Regions from separate parts of the Desulfosporosinus youngiae DSM 17734 genome, predicted to be linked through region 1. Evidence: riboswitches for the same ligand, from Rfam matches in the RefSeq annotation. Region 1 holds a riboswitch; each other region holds the start of a gene.
The links. A riboswitch is a leader RNA that binds a small molecule or an ion and turns the genes downstream of it on or off. The one in region 1 is predicted to bind cobalamin.

Region 1 (4,188 bases):
ATTTCAAGTTCGACCAGCCGGACATTGGCGGGACAATGAGTTTTAGCGATATCCCAGGCTACACTTTCCCGGTCCAGCTTGGATTTTGGGATAGCTACCAGATCAACCGACTGAAGGACATTAACGGCTTGCAAGGTCAGGAGCTGAGGGTCGCCGGGGCCGACTCCGACTCCATAGAATTTTCCCCAAGTTGTATTCATCACTTTTCCCCTTTTCGTGCTGAGATTATAAAGATTGGATTTAAGGCTTGTGCCATATGCAAATCTTGAACTGCTTTCCAGCGAACTGCTTGAATTGACACGGTGTCAATATCCTGATAATTAAAGTCTGTGAGAAATTTTAAGCCTTGAGCAACAGTTTCGATCGTAACTGCAGTGATCACGATTCTTCCCCCTTCAACAAGGGGAAGGGTCTTCAGAATTTCCGCTAAACGCCCATTACTCCCGCCAATAATACAGACATCGACGGGAGGCAGCTCAGGGAAAACATTAGGTGCCGCCCCACGAATCAAGCGGAGATTTGAGACGTCAAACTTATGTTGATTGGCAAGAATGAGTTCTTGAGCCTCAGGATTATGTTCGATGGCATAAACGACCCCTTCAGATGCCAGACCTGCGGCTTCAATACTAATGCTCCCTGTACCCGCCCCAATATCCACGACACAGTCTTGTTTCGAAATTTGGGCTTTGGCGAGTACTTGCACACGAATTTCAGACTTGGTCATGGGAACCTTGCCCCGCAGAAACTCTTCATCTGGTATTCCCAGCCTGGACCCGGGAGCTTTTTTGGTAGAATACTTAAGGGACTGGGGATGCTGATTTCCAGCCTGATTGAACGAAGGATCGCTATCCTGCCCGCCGGCAGGATGAAGAATAACAATTGCATTCTTTAACAAGGTCGTTTCCTGAGCTAATTGCACGGCATCCATTGTCGCCCAAAATTCCTCCGGATAAGCAAGGGCATTCCCGATGGATATGATTGGATTAGAGCCGCGGTCCAAGTAGAGTTGGGCAATTTTCTGAGGGGTATTTTCCCCGCCGGTTAAAACCGCTGTTGGATGAGTTATCACTTGCGGAAGTACGGATAACTCCCGGCCATGAACACTGGCAAACGTCGCCTCTTGCCAGGGAAGCTCCGCTCTGGCAAAAGCAAATTGCAGAGAACTGATTCCAGGATGGACATCGATTCGCTCTTCTGGAAATTCCCTCTTTAATCTGGGTAAAAAACTAAAAAACCCAGGGTCGCCGGAAACAAGTACCCCGACCATTTTCTTTTCAAGAAGTGCACTCCGAATAACTTCGACACTGCTGGCCAGGTTACCGGATAGAGTATACCGGCGTCCTGCGAAATCCGGAAAGAGTTCAAGAGCCCTGGACCCACCGATTAAAATCTCGCAGTTTTTTACAAGTTCGTAAATTGCAGGGGGCAACCATTCCGGCCTTCCGGGGCCGATACCAATGACCTGTAGCATACATTACTCCTCTTCCATAATTTGTCGTTGTTTCAGAAATTAGAGAATCCTTCCTAATAGTATGGGCATTAAAAAAACGAGCCTGAGCAGCTCGTATGGTTTACCTTTATAAACACACACATCTCCCATCGCTCGTAGGTTTGTGATGTTACTTAAGGCAGGCTTTCTGGCTTCATATCATCATTCTCTTCCCTCATCCGTAATTTGATCGTCGGATTTCTGAAGAGAACTCCTTGTTTACAGTGGCGGGACCGCATCGGATTTTCACCGACTTCCCCTTTTTGATCCTCTCTTGCATAAGGAACCTTAAGACGACAATATTAAATTCATGACTGGTTATTCGACTGATAGTTGTATATTCTATAAGTATATACTAAATTCCTCTTTTTCAAATAGGATAATCTATAAAAAAATTGTGATTAATGAGACATTCCTGTAAACATTCAGAATTAACGTCCTTCACAACTATCCGTTATTCCTAAAGGTTTGTGCTTTTGGTTATAATCATAATCTGATCCTTTTAGAATTTGCTATAAACATTATTCAGTCCGTAAGTTGTATCCATCATTCTTGTTCCGAACTGGATGATGTGTTAAATTAACGTTAGGAAACAAATGTTAAAAAAGGGGGTATCTCCTTGGCTAAGAGTCTGCCGCCCTCAAAACAAAGGTTCACGTACGGGGATTACCTCACATGGCCCGAAGATGAACGCTGGGAATTGCTGAATGGTATAGCCTACAATATGACCCCTGCCCCTTCGCGCAAGCATCAGGAGATCTCCGGTCAGCTGCATACACTATTTAATAATTATTTAAAAGGCAAACCTTGCCGGGTTTACGCTGCGCCTTTCGATGTACGCCTGCCCCAAATGCAAGAGAGTGACGAACAGATTTCTACCGTTGTTCAGCCGGATATTGTCGTGGTATATGACAAGAATAAATTGGATGATCGTGGGTGTCAAGGCAGCCCTGATCTGGTTGTTGAGATTACTTCCCCCTCCACCTTTCAAAAAGACCTTAAAGAAAAATTCAACCTGTATGAGCGTGCAGGTATTCTAGAGTACTGGATCGTATATCCGGAGCAAAACACTTTAGCTGTGTTTCATCTTACAAATGAGGGTAAATACTCCAGACCGGAAGTGTATACCGAACAAGATTCAATGATCGTAGGTATTTTCGCAGACCTTATTATCGAACTTCAAGATGTTTTTTCCTAAGACTATGCTCCGGTCTCCTTAAAATTATGAAAATAACAAACCTTTCGACTGCGATAGCACGAAAGGTTTGTTCGCGTTTTCCCATTGCCATTTAACTATGCAGTCTATCAATCTTGTGACCTGACTCCATTATTTCATGATCATAACAGAACTTGCTTTAACAAGAGCGGTGACGTCCTCTCCAACTTTTAATCCCATCGAATCTGCCGACCCAGTGGTAATTGAAGCGACTACTTCAGCTGGTGCACTAACGTCTATAATCACTTCAGTCGATACCGGACCTTTCTTTATTTCCTTAATTGTCCCTTTAAGCTGATTTCTCGTTGATAATTGCATATGTATCACCTCCGCCACACAAGTATGATCGCAGCCAAGCGACATACGTTAGTATGACCAAACCAAAATTTTACATACACAAAACCATTTTTACATAACTCCTGAGTATTTCTACGATTCAATTGTCCTTTTCTGTACATTAATTAACTGACTGAGAATGCTTACGGCTATTTCTTCAGGAGTCTCTGCTCCGATTTTCAGACCGATGGGTGAATACAGTTTTTCTAACGATTCGCTGGAGACTCCCTCTTCCTCCAAGTCAGCTTTTATGGCTTTAACCCTTTTGCGGCTGCCAATCATCCCGATATAGGCGGCCGGCTGATCAATCACTTTCCGCAGGCATATTTTGTCATGGCGATGCCCCCTTGTAATAATCACGATATACGTCTGCGGATTTATAGTTATAGCTTCAATTGCCCGTTCAAAATCGTCACAGATAATGGTATCACAGGTGCTAAAGCGGGCAGAGTTAGCAAAGGATGGACGATCATCGACCACCGTAACCTCATACCCAACCATTTTCGCCATCGCTGCCAGGGGGACTGCGATATGCCCCGCACCTAGAATCAACAATTCCACCACCGTCGCCGGAGGCTCAATCAGCAACCGGAAAGCCGCTTTTGTCACTGAGGTTTCACATTGCTTGAACTCAGAATCCAAACTAATTAGTAAGGGTTGGCTTCTTCCGAGACTTATTTTGGCACTATCTATAGCAGCTCTGTTCAGCTTTTCTAAACCAAGATCGCCGAAAATGTCTCCGTTATTCTTAATGAACAGCTTTCTCCCCAGCAATCCTTCCGCAGTCGCTTCAATCACTGTTACCAGCAGGGGATTTCTATTATTCTCTAAAGCTGACAGATAATCTTTCCGTAGATTGATCTGTTCCCTATCACTTTGAGGACCCAAATAGTCAATGAATAATTCCATGACCCCTCCGCAGACCATTCCTTCCTCTTGGGCAATGTCCGCCGTCATATTTAAAGAATGCCTGATAGGTGTGTATGAATCTATAACACTAAACGCCTCCCGCCTGGCCTCGGCCTCGCCACATCCGCCACCGATGGTTCCAATTGCCGTTCCGTCAGGAAAAACCAGCATTTTTGCTCCGGACTTGCGAGGAGTTGACCCCAACACACTGATTACAGTAATCAAGGCAGCCTCCAAG
Region 2 (4,188 bases), 1.5 Mb from region 1:
ATGATTATAGTAGGAGCATTAATGCTGCATCAAGGAAGCCTTAACTTTGAAACACTATTGATATTTATCATTTTCAGTGTGGAATTTTACAAGCCTTTCCGGAAAATTGAGAAGTACTGGCTGGACTACCTGCAGGTAAAGGACAGCTATCGACGGGTGGAAGGGGTGTTGGAGGCCCCCACTGTACCGGCGGCAGTTTTTCCAAGAAAAACAAGCGCTTTTGATATCACTTATGAAAAGGTTGATTTTTCCTATGAAACCGATGAGTTCGCGCTGAAAAATATCAATTTTAAGCTGCCTCAGGGAAGCTTGACGGCATTGGTAGGTCCCTCCGGCTCCGGGAAGACCACGATCACCAATTTGCTGCTGCGCTTCTGGGACATTGGAAGAGGTTCCATCCAGGTAGGTGGTGTGGATATCCGGGATATGGACTATGACGAGCTGCTTTCCAATATCAGTATTGTCATGCAGAATGTCGTGCTCTTCGCTGACAGTATCTATGAAAACATCCGGCTGGGCAACCGGAACGCAACACGGGAACAGGTTATCGAGGCGGCAAAAAAGGCACAAATCCATGACTTTATCGCCGGGCTGCCGGAAGGATATGATACAAGAGTGGGGGAAAACGGTGTGGGCTTATCCGGTGGTCAAAAACAGCGTATTTCCATTGCCCGCGCCTTCCTTAAAAATGCACCTATTGTTGTGTTGGACGAGATCACCAGCAATGTGGACCCTGTGAACGAGACCAAGATCCAAAAAGCCGTCAGTGCTCTGGCCAAGGGACGGACAGTGCTTGTCATTGCCCATCATTTGCGTACCATTCAGACCGCAGATCAAATTCTTGTTTTTGATCAGGGGAGTCTTGTAGAGCAGGGTGCCCATTCATTGCTCCTTGAGAAGGGAGGCTTGTATGCACAGCTCTGGAAAGCACAGGAGGTGGCCAAGGGGTGGAAGATCGCGTAATTGAGCTTTAGAATAAGGCAATCCGGCGAGGATAAGGTGATGTGCAAAGCATTGCTATACTCTCCTCCCCCGAGGGGGAAGAGAGCCTAAATGGTGCATCGATGCAACATTTGAACTACACCCAAGGGCTCATCCTTTTTGGGATTTCAGGGCCAAGGCGTTCAACCTGGATAAGTCTGAGTAGCGACTATTGTTCTCAGTTTCAAGGGGAAAATCATGCTTCAGCTCTGTTCAACTGTTTTAATGGTTGACATATTAGACTAATATACGATAACATTAAAACAATTGTATATTGGAAAATAAAGGTGCGCGTACTACATAGTACAGCTTAAAAGGGAAGCAGGTAAAATTCTGCACGGTCCCGCCACTGTAATGGGGAAATGTTTTATACTAATAGCCACTAGTCCTACCGGGAAGGCGTAAAGCATTGATGAACCAAAGTCAGAAGACCTGCCTTTGTTGAATGAACCAATAACTCTACGAGCGATAGGGGGTTCTATAAAGTAAGTGTTGTATTTAGGGAAATACACAGCCTCTTGGCGCTCATCGTCAAGGGGCTTTTTGAATTCAAAAAAGGGGAAGATAGGGCGTAACGGATGATAAGAGAATTATTAAACGAGATGGACGATCGCATCGGCAGTTTCACGCAGGGCTGTAATTTAAAATGTAGTCATTGTTATAACGTCAGCCTTACTGACCGATTTTATTTCTTAATTTCTTTTGTTCAATGATGGTTCCGTATAAAGGAGAGAATTCATGCATACGCATAGTCTGGAAAATACGCTAAAACGAGCTAAATGTATCAGTAAAGTGATATTAGGAGATAGCCCGATCGAGTTAAACCAATTTGTCGGAGTCGTACGATATAATGCCAAGGTAGAGTTTTCGGCTCAATACCGTGATAGAGTTAATCGTTCCCGATTTTTAGTGGATAAATTTACGAATGAAAACAGAATTATCTATGGTGTCACAACCGGATTGGGAGAAAATTGGAATAAAGCAGTATGTCCTGAAGACTCAGCGCTTTTACAAAGAAACACACTCCTGTCCCATGCCACCTCGGTAGGAGAACCTTTGGACAAAGAAGTAGTAAGGGGAATACTTCTGATGATGCTTTTAAACCTGGGACAAGCTTATGCCGGAGTTCGGATGGAAACTCTCGAGCAAATAGCAGGACTTCTCAATAATGGCATTATCCCGTTTGCACCAAAAGATGGTTCCGTAGGCTATCTAGGGCCGGAAGCTCACGTTGGCCTCGTTCTAATTGGGCTAGGTAAGGCTTGGTTTAACGATAATTTACTGCCCGGAGATAAAGTTCTTGAAGAGGCGGGTATGAAACCAATCGCTTTAGCAAGCAAAGAGGGCTTATCCCTTGTTTCTGGAACGACATCAATTACAGCACTAACTGCTTTAACATTATATGATGCAATTAATTATTCGAAAACAGCAGACATCTCTGCAGCCATGTCTTTAGAAGTATTAAAAGGAACCCTAGAAGCTTATGACCCAAGGATTCATGCTGTAAGACCACATGAAGACCAAATAAATACTGCTGAAAACATTAGAAATATATTGAAAGATAGTGAGATAATTGCCCAATACAAATCCTACAGAGTACAGGATGCTACGTCATTAAGAAATGTTCCTCAAGTACACGGGGCAGCTAAGAAGACAATCAAAGATGCATATCAAACAGTTCTTACTGAAATGAACTCCTGTTGTGATAATCCTTTAATATTTTCAGACAGCGAAGATGACGGACAGGTATTGATGGGATGTAATGCTGATGGTTCATTTGTTGGAATTGAAGCTGATTCTTTATGCATGGCCATGACGATGATGGCAAAAATGTCAGAAAGAAGAACCCATAGACTGGTTAACCCGCATGTAAGTGAGCTTCCCGCCTTTTTAATTAGAAATAATGGCGTAAATCACGGCTTCATGATTCCGCAATATACGTCAGCGGGTATCGTAGGTCAAATGAGAATATTTAGTCATCCAGCAACAATTGATAACGCCATTACAAGTGCATTTCAGGAAGATTATACGAGTATGGGTTATAATGCTGCATTAAAGGCCTATAAAACTGTAAACCTTTTGAAATATGTTTTAGCGATTGAATTAATGTGTGCTGCCCAAGCACAAGATTTTATTGCAGAACTTTTGCCATCCCCCACAACTTTAGCGGTGAAAAATCTAATCAGAAAGAATGTTCCTTTTCTCGAAAAGGATGAATTTTTACAGCCTTATATTGAGCATGTCTCCAGCCTCATCGCTGAAGAGAAAATACTTGATATAGTTGAAAATCTAAAATATTAACATCCATTTTTGCTATAGTAGCTGATACCCTGTTTATGTGACGTAGTAATCTTATCAGGTGTACTTCATGGTTGACACATGAGATTAAGATGCGTTAACATTATAGTAATTAAATATTTGAGAATAAAGGTGCGTGTACTTAAAGTACGGCTTAAAAGGGAAGCAGGTTAAAGTCCTGCACGGTCCCGCCACTGTAATGGGGAGATGTTTCATACAATAGGCCACTGGTTCATACCGGGAAGGCGTGATGTATTTAAATGAACCAAAGTCAGAAGACCTGCCTTTGTTAATGAACCAGTAACTCTACGAGCGATAGGGAGGTTCTATAAGTAAGTGTCGTATTTAGGAATATACACGGCCTCTTGGCGCTCATCGTCGAGGGGCTTTTTGAATTTAAAAAGGGGAAAGATGAGGGCGCGTAACGGATGATAACAGAAATTATAAAAACGAATGGGTCCTTCGCGTTTCGACGGTTCTGTTAAGGTATAAAATGATGGGGATATTCTGAGAGGGCGGAAGCAAAAACCATGGAGGTTTGACTCATTAGGGTCAACTTTGTGGTTTTTTTGTTTCTATACTGAGAGGAAGTGAAAGACAGTGCCTTAAAGTAAACTTGTTCAGTTAAAATTATAACTTTAAAATTTATTTTAAAAATAAGACATTAAGCAGGAATCTATGAAGAGTTTGTAGAATCAATGTACAAAATTATTTTAAATGCAGAACCACGAAGGTATTTGCAAAGACCATGGAGGTTTGACTCACTAGAGTCTGCTTCGTGGTCTTTTTTATTTTAAGCAAATTGTCGAAATTCCGACAGCTGATGAAAAATAATTAACAGAAATGGAGTGGATGCTGGTGTCCTGATCGATGTTGGGTTCAAGGAAGAATTTATCAGTCCAGATATTA
Region 3 (4,188 bases), 1.5 Mb from region 1:
CCGGTGTCTGCGGAAGGCCCGGCATCTGTCTTGGCTTCATTTTTTAAGCATAAGGTCAGAATCTCCTTGGCTAATTCCATTTTGATCATAACAGGTTTATCCGCCGCCGCATATTTCAGGATATTTGAAAACATATTATCAAGCACCCGCTGCAGGGCGTGTTTGGGTATCTTCAGATAATACTGAAGGTGAGTCAGAGTTATATTTACCGTAAATCCGCTGGATTCAAGCAAGAAAATCCCGTCAAAAATCAGTTTTTCAAAATCAGTGCGGCTGAGATTCTCAGCCGCTTCTTTCGGCTGCTGTTCGGAAGCAACGAAATAATCAAAAAGATGATCTGTGAGACTTTTCAGTTGATTGGCCTTTTCCACGCTTTTGGCCAAAAATTGCTGCAAACGCTGTTCATCGGAGGTGCGCTTGTTCACAATAATATCAAGATAACCAATGAGGGCCGCTAATGGCGTGCGAATATCATGGGACATAGCAGCCGAAAATCGTTGCCGGGCTTCCTGAGCCTGTTTTTGCTTAATAAAAGCCTGACGCATGCCATCGATATTTTCGGCTAAAGAGGTGATTTCATCCTTTCCTTTCAGAGGGATGGTTATGTCCAGCTTTCCGCCCTGCATCAGCAAAACCTGCTGCTCTAATTGCAAGAGGTAGGATGTTTTGCCATGAACGAAAAATAGTACGATTCCCAAAAAAACAGCAAAGAATGTGGCTAAACTAAAGAGCAGGGCAATATCATAATCATAATGCTTTAAATCAAGGGATAAACTCAGTAACACGTCGGCATCCTTGAAATGGATCGGATATAGTTTTTCCCACGGCAAAGGCTGATGGGGGATACCCGAGCTGAGGGTTTCCTCCATGTAAGGGATCCCGGAATTAAAAATGATCCGATTATCATAGTACAGGGAAATGGTCGTGATCTTAGTGGTATCCAGCCATTTCGAAATCATAGGAAAGTCATGGATGGCAAGATCATTTTCCGTGATATAGTGTTGGAAAGCGGCTGCCTCTTTCTCCATTCTTTGTTCCAGATAGTCCCCATTCTTATACTTAGCTTCTATCTTGTAAGAAGATACTTGTTGAAGCAAGGCAAAAACAGTTCCGGCACAGACAAAGGCCAGGACAACAGATAGTATCAGCCTTCTTACAAGCAGCTTTTTAAACAATCTGATACCCCCTTCCCCAAACTGTGAGGATATACTTGGGATTCTTGGGGTCTTTTTCGATTTTTTGGCGAAGGTTCTTGATATGAGCCACTACCGTATTATTGGAGAGCGGCAAAAAAGGCTCCTCCCAGATGGTTTCATACAGTTCCTGGGCGGAGAATATTTTGCCTCTGTGGGAGGCCAACTGTACCAGCAGGCGGTATTCCATATAGCGCAAGGAAATAGGTTCATCCGAAAGTATCACCTCACCCGATGACGGATGAATAGACAATTCCCGGATTCGTATCACATCTGAGCTGAAATTATGATCTTTGCCCTGATAAATAGCATATCTGCGCAGCAGAGCTTTTACCCGGGCAACCAGCTCAACGGGTGAAAAGGGTTTTGACAGGTAATCATCTCCTCCGATAGTAAGGCCGGTTTCCTTATCCTCAATATGGGTTTTGGCGGATAAAAACAAAACCGGTGCAGTGGTCATTTCTCTGATTTCCCGGCAGGTTTCAAAACCGGATTTACCCGGCATCATAATATCCAATATGATTAAATCAATGGCTTGATGAGTTTTCAGCAAGTTGAGAGCCATTTCGCCGCTGTCGGCAGGGATAACTTGATAACCCTCACTGCCCAGCAGGACTTCAACGACTTCACGGATATCCTTGCTATCATCAACAATCATAATCATGGCACCCATTTTCTCGCACACTCCTTGCCCAAAACCTAAGTCTCTGTGAATCTATTATAACAGCATAATTTATCATAATTTAAAAGACAACGGTAACAGGTATCCTATATAGTCTTAGATTTGTGAAATATTATGAAATCATAAGCGGGCTGCTGCAGACGTGCTATAATGAAAAAAATCGAATATTGGCGATAAGTGATCTTTGCTCGAGGGCAAGGATTGAAAAGGGAAGTCAGATAAGCTGACGCGGTACCCGCCACTGTATAAGGGAGTCGATTCATAGATTGTCACTGGGCTGCGCCCGGGAAGACGTGAATGGATAAGGATCTTGAGCCAGGAAACCTGCTTATGCCGACCACTGTAAATACCTACGGGATGTTAGGAGGTGATAGCTGTATTTTCTGACTCTTTGCTCGTGAGGGCAAAGAGTTTTTTCTGTTTTCCGGCTTTTATCCCATCGTCCAATAAGTGAGGTTATTCTAACTCAAATGCTCGTATAAATTGGGGAGGTCTTATTGTGAAAAAAGAGATGAATTCTATTATGACGTTATTATTGGTGGCGCTGCTTGTTTTTTCGATTTCTGCTTGCGGCCGAAGCCCCTCGAATGAACAGGCAAATAAATCCGAAACCGATAAAAGGACATCTTCTCAAGCTAGCCAAACAGCAGATTTTAAGCCGTTTGTTATTCAGAACTATAACCGGCAGCTTGCTATTGAAAAAGTGCCGCAAGCGGTTTTTGCTGTTTCCACGCCAAATACCGAAATTCTTATGGCTCTTGGCCTAAAGGATAAAATTGTCGGTGTGGCGCCGGGTGTCAGTGAGGTTGATATTTTACCCCAATTTCAGGACGCTTATAATTCCTTAAACCGCCTGGAGGGAAAACTTATCCGGGGTCACAACTACCCTTCCTTTGAAGCGGTTGTGGGTACAAACCCGGACTTTATTTACGGCACATCCTTCTCGGTGGGAAACGCCGGCAATATTACATCCCTGGATAATATCACTAAAACCGGCATTACCACCTTTATAAGCAAGCCTACCGATATGCTCAATGCCGGGATGGATGATGTGTATGAAGAAATTTTGACCATAGGGCGGATCTTTGCCGTCGAAACTCAGGCTCATGAATTAGTACAGAACATGTCGGAAAAGATTGGCAGGACCCAGGATAAACTAGGGGAGATTGAAAAACCAATCCCTGTGTTTGTCTACGATTCCGAAGAAGAAGGCATGATCTTTACAGCAGGCCCGGCGCTTATTACCAACATAATCGAGCTGGCCGGCGGGAAAAACATTTTTTTTGACACTAATAAAAACTGGCTGTTTGCCAATAAGGAAAAAATCGTCAACAGCAAGCCGGAAATTGTTATCATTATCGATTATGGGGAGACCAGTGCCGAGGATAAAATTGCCGCCTTTAAAAATAACCCTCTTTTTGCCGAACTGCCTGCGGTAGTCAATGATCAATTTGTCGTTGTCAGCTTTAATGACGTTTTGCCCGGCATCCGCAACGCTGATTGCATCGAGGAGCTTGCCAAAGGCTTTTATCCGGAAAAATTTAAATAACAAACATTAAGGTTATGAAATATTATGAAATCGTCTGTGAATCTATTGTTTTATATGGATTCAACCGTATAATTAAAAACTGTAAGTTAGATTGAACTAACTTTATTAGGTCAATCTAACTTTATTCATAAAATGAAGGGGGTTTTAATGGAAAAAATAGTCTGGCTCAAATACTTGTAAGAATTTGGAGGTGCTCAGCGTGAAAACAGTGATGAATCGTATTATGGTGTTATTTATGGTGCTGTTTCTTGTTCTTTCGATGTCTGCCTGCGGCCCAAGCCCCTTGAATGAAAAGGTAAATGAATCCGGCACCGATAAAGAGGCATCTGCCAAAGTTAACCAGGAGACGGACTTTAAGCCTTTTGTTGTCCAGAACTATAATCGGCAGCTTGTCATTGACGAAGTGCCGGAAGCCGTTTTTGCAGTGCAGACAACGAATATTGAAACGCTTATAGCCCTTGGCCTGCAAGAGAAAATTGTCGGTGTGGCTCCAGGCTATGACGCTGACTTTTTGCCTGAATATCAGGAAATCTACAACTCATTAAATATTCTGGGAGATAATCTCGTTGGCGGGGCAGGCGGTTATCCATCTTTCGAGGCCGTCGTTAATACAAAGCCTGATTTTATTTACGGCACGTCCTTTTCTTTAGGAAAAACCGGCACCATTTCACCGTTGGAAAATATTGATAAAATGGGCATTGCTACTTATATAAATAAGCCCACCGATATGCTTAACGCACAAATGGATGATGTATATAATGAAA

Region 2: another riboswitch for cobalamin. It lies ahead of DESYODRAFT_RS19760 (HAL/PAL/TAL family ammonia-lyase); the one in region 1 lies ahead of DESYODRAFT_RS12725 (bifunctional cobalt-precorrin-7 (C(5))-methyltransferase/cobalt-precorrin-6B (C(15))-methyltransferase).
Region 3: another riboswitch for cobalamin. It lies ahead of DESYODRAFT_RS19675 (ABC transporter substrate-binding protein); the one in region 1 lies ahead of DESYODRAFT_RS12725 (bifunctional cobalt-precorrin-7 (C(5))-methyltransferase/cobalt-precorrin-6B (C(15))-methyltransferase).

What each region holds. Positions count from the first base shown of each region.
Region 1 is NZ_CM001441.1:2,759,015-2,763,202, reverse strand. It holds gene cobI (precorrin-2 C(20)-methyltransferase) at 1-200, opposite strand, end outside; gene DESYODRAFT_RS12725 (bifunctional cobalt-precorrin-7 (C(5))-methyltransferase/cobalt-precorrin-6B (C(15))-methyltransferase) at 200-1,471, opposite strand; cobalamin riboswitch at 1,611-1,795, opposite strand; gene DESYODRAFT_RS12720 (Uma2 family endonuclease) at 2,109-2,687, shown strand; gene DESYODRAFT_RS12715 (TOBE domain-containing protein) at 2,817-3,023, opposite strand; gene DESYODRAFT_RS12710 (XdhC family protein) at 3,135-4,188, opposite strand, start outside.
Region 2 is NZ_CM001441.1:4,262,202-4,266,389, reverse strand. It holds gene DESYODRAFT_RS19765 (ABC transporter ATP-binding protein) at 1-963, shown strand, start outside; cobalamin riboswitch at 1,250-1,435, shown strand; gene DESYODRAFT_RS19760 (HAL/PAL/TAL family ammonia-lyase) at 1,720-3,282, shown strand; cobalamin riboswitch at 3,393-3,581, shown strand.
Region 3 is NZ_CM001441.1:4,241,334-4,245,521, reverse strand. It holds gene DESYODRAFT_RS19685 (ABC transporter substrate-binding protein) at 1-1,175, opposite strand, end outside; gene DESYODRAFT_RS19680 (response regulator transcription factor) at 1,168-1,866, opposite strand; cobalamin riboswitch at 2,034-2,220, shown strand; gene DESYODRAFT_RS19675 (ABC transporter substrate-binding protein) at 2,375-3,424, shown strand; gene DESYODRAFT_RS19670 (ABC transporter substrate-binding protein) at 3,624-4,188, shown strand, end outside.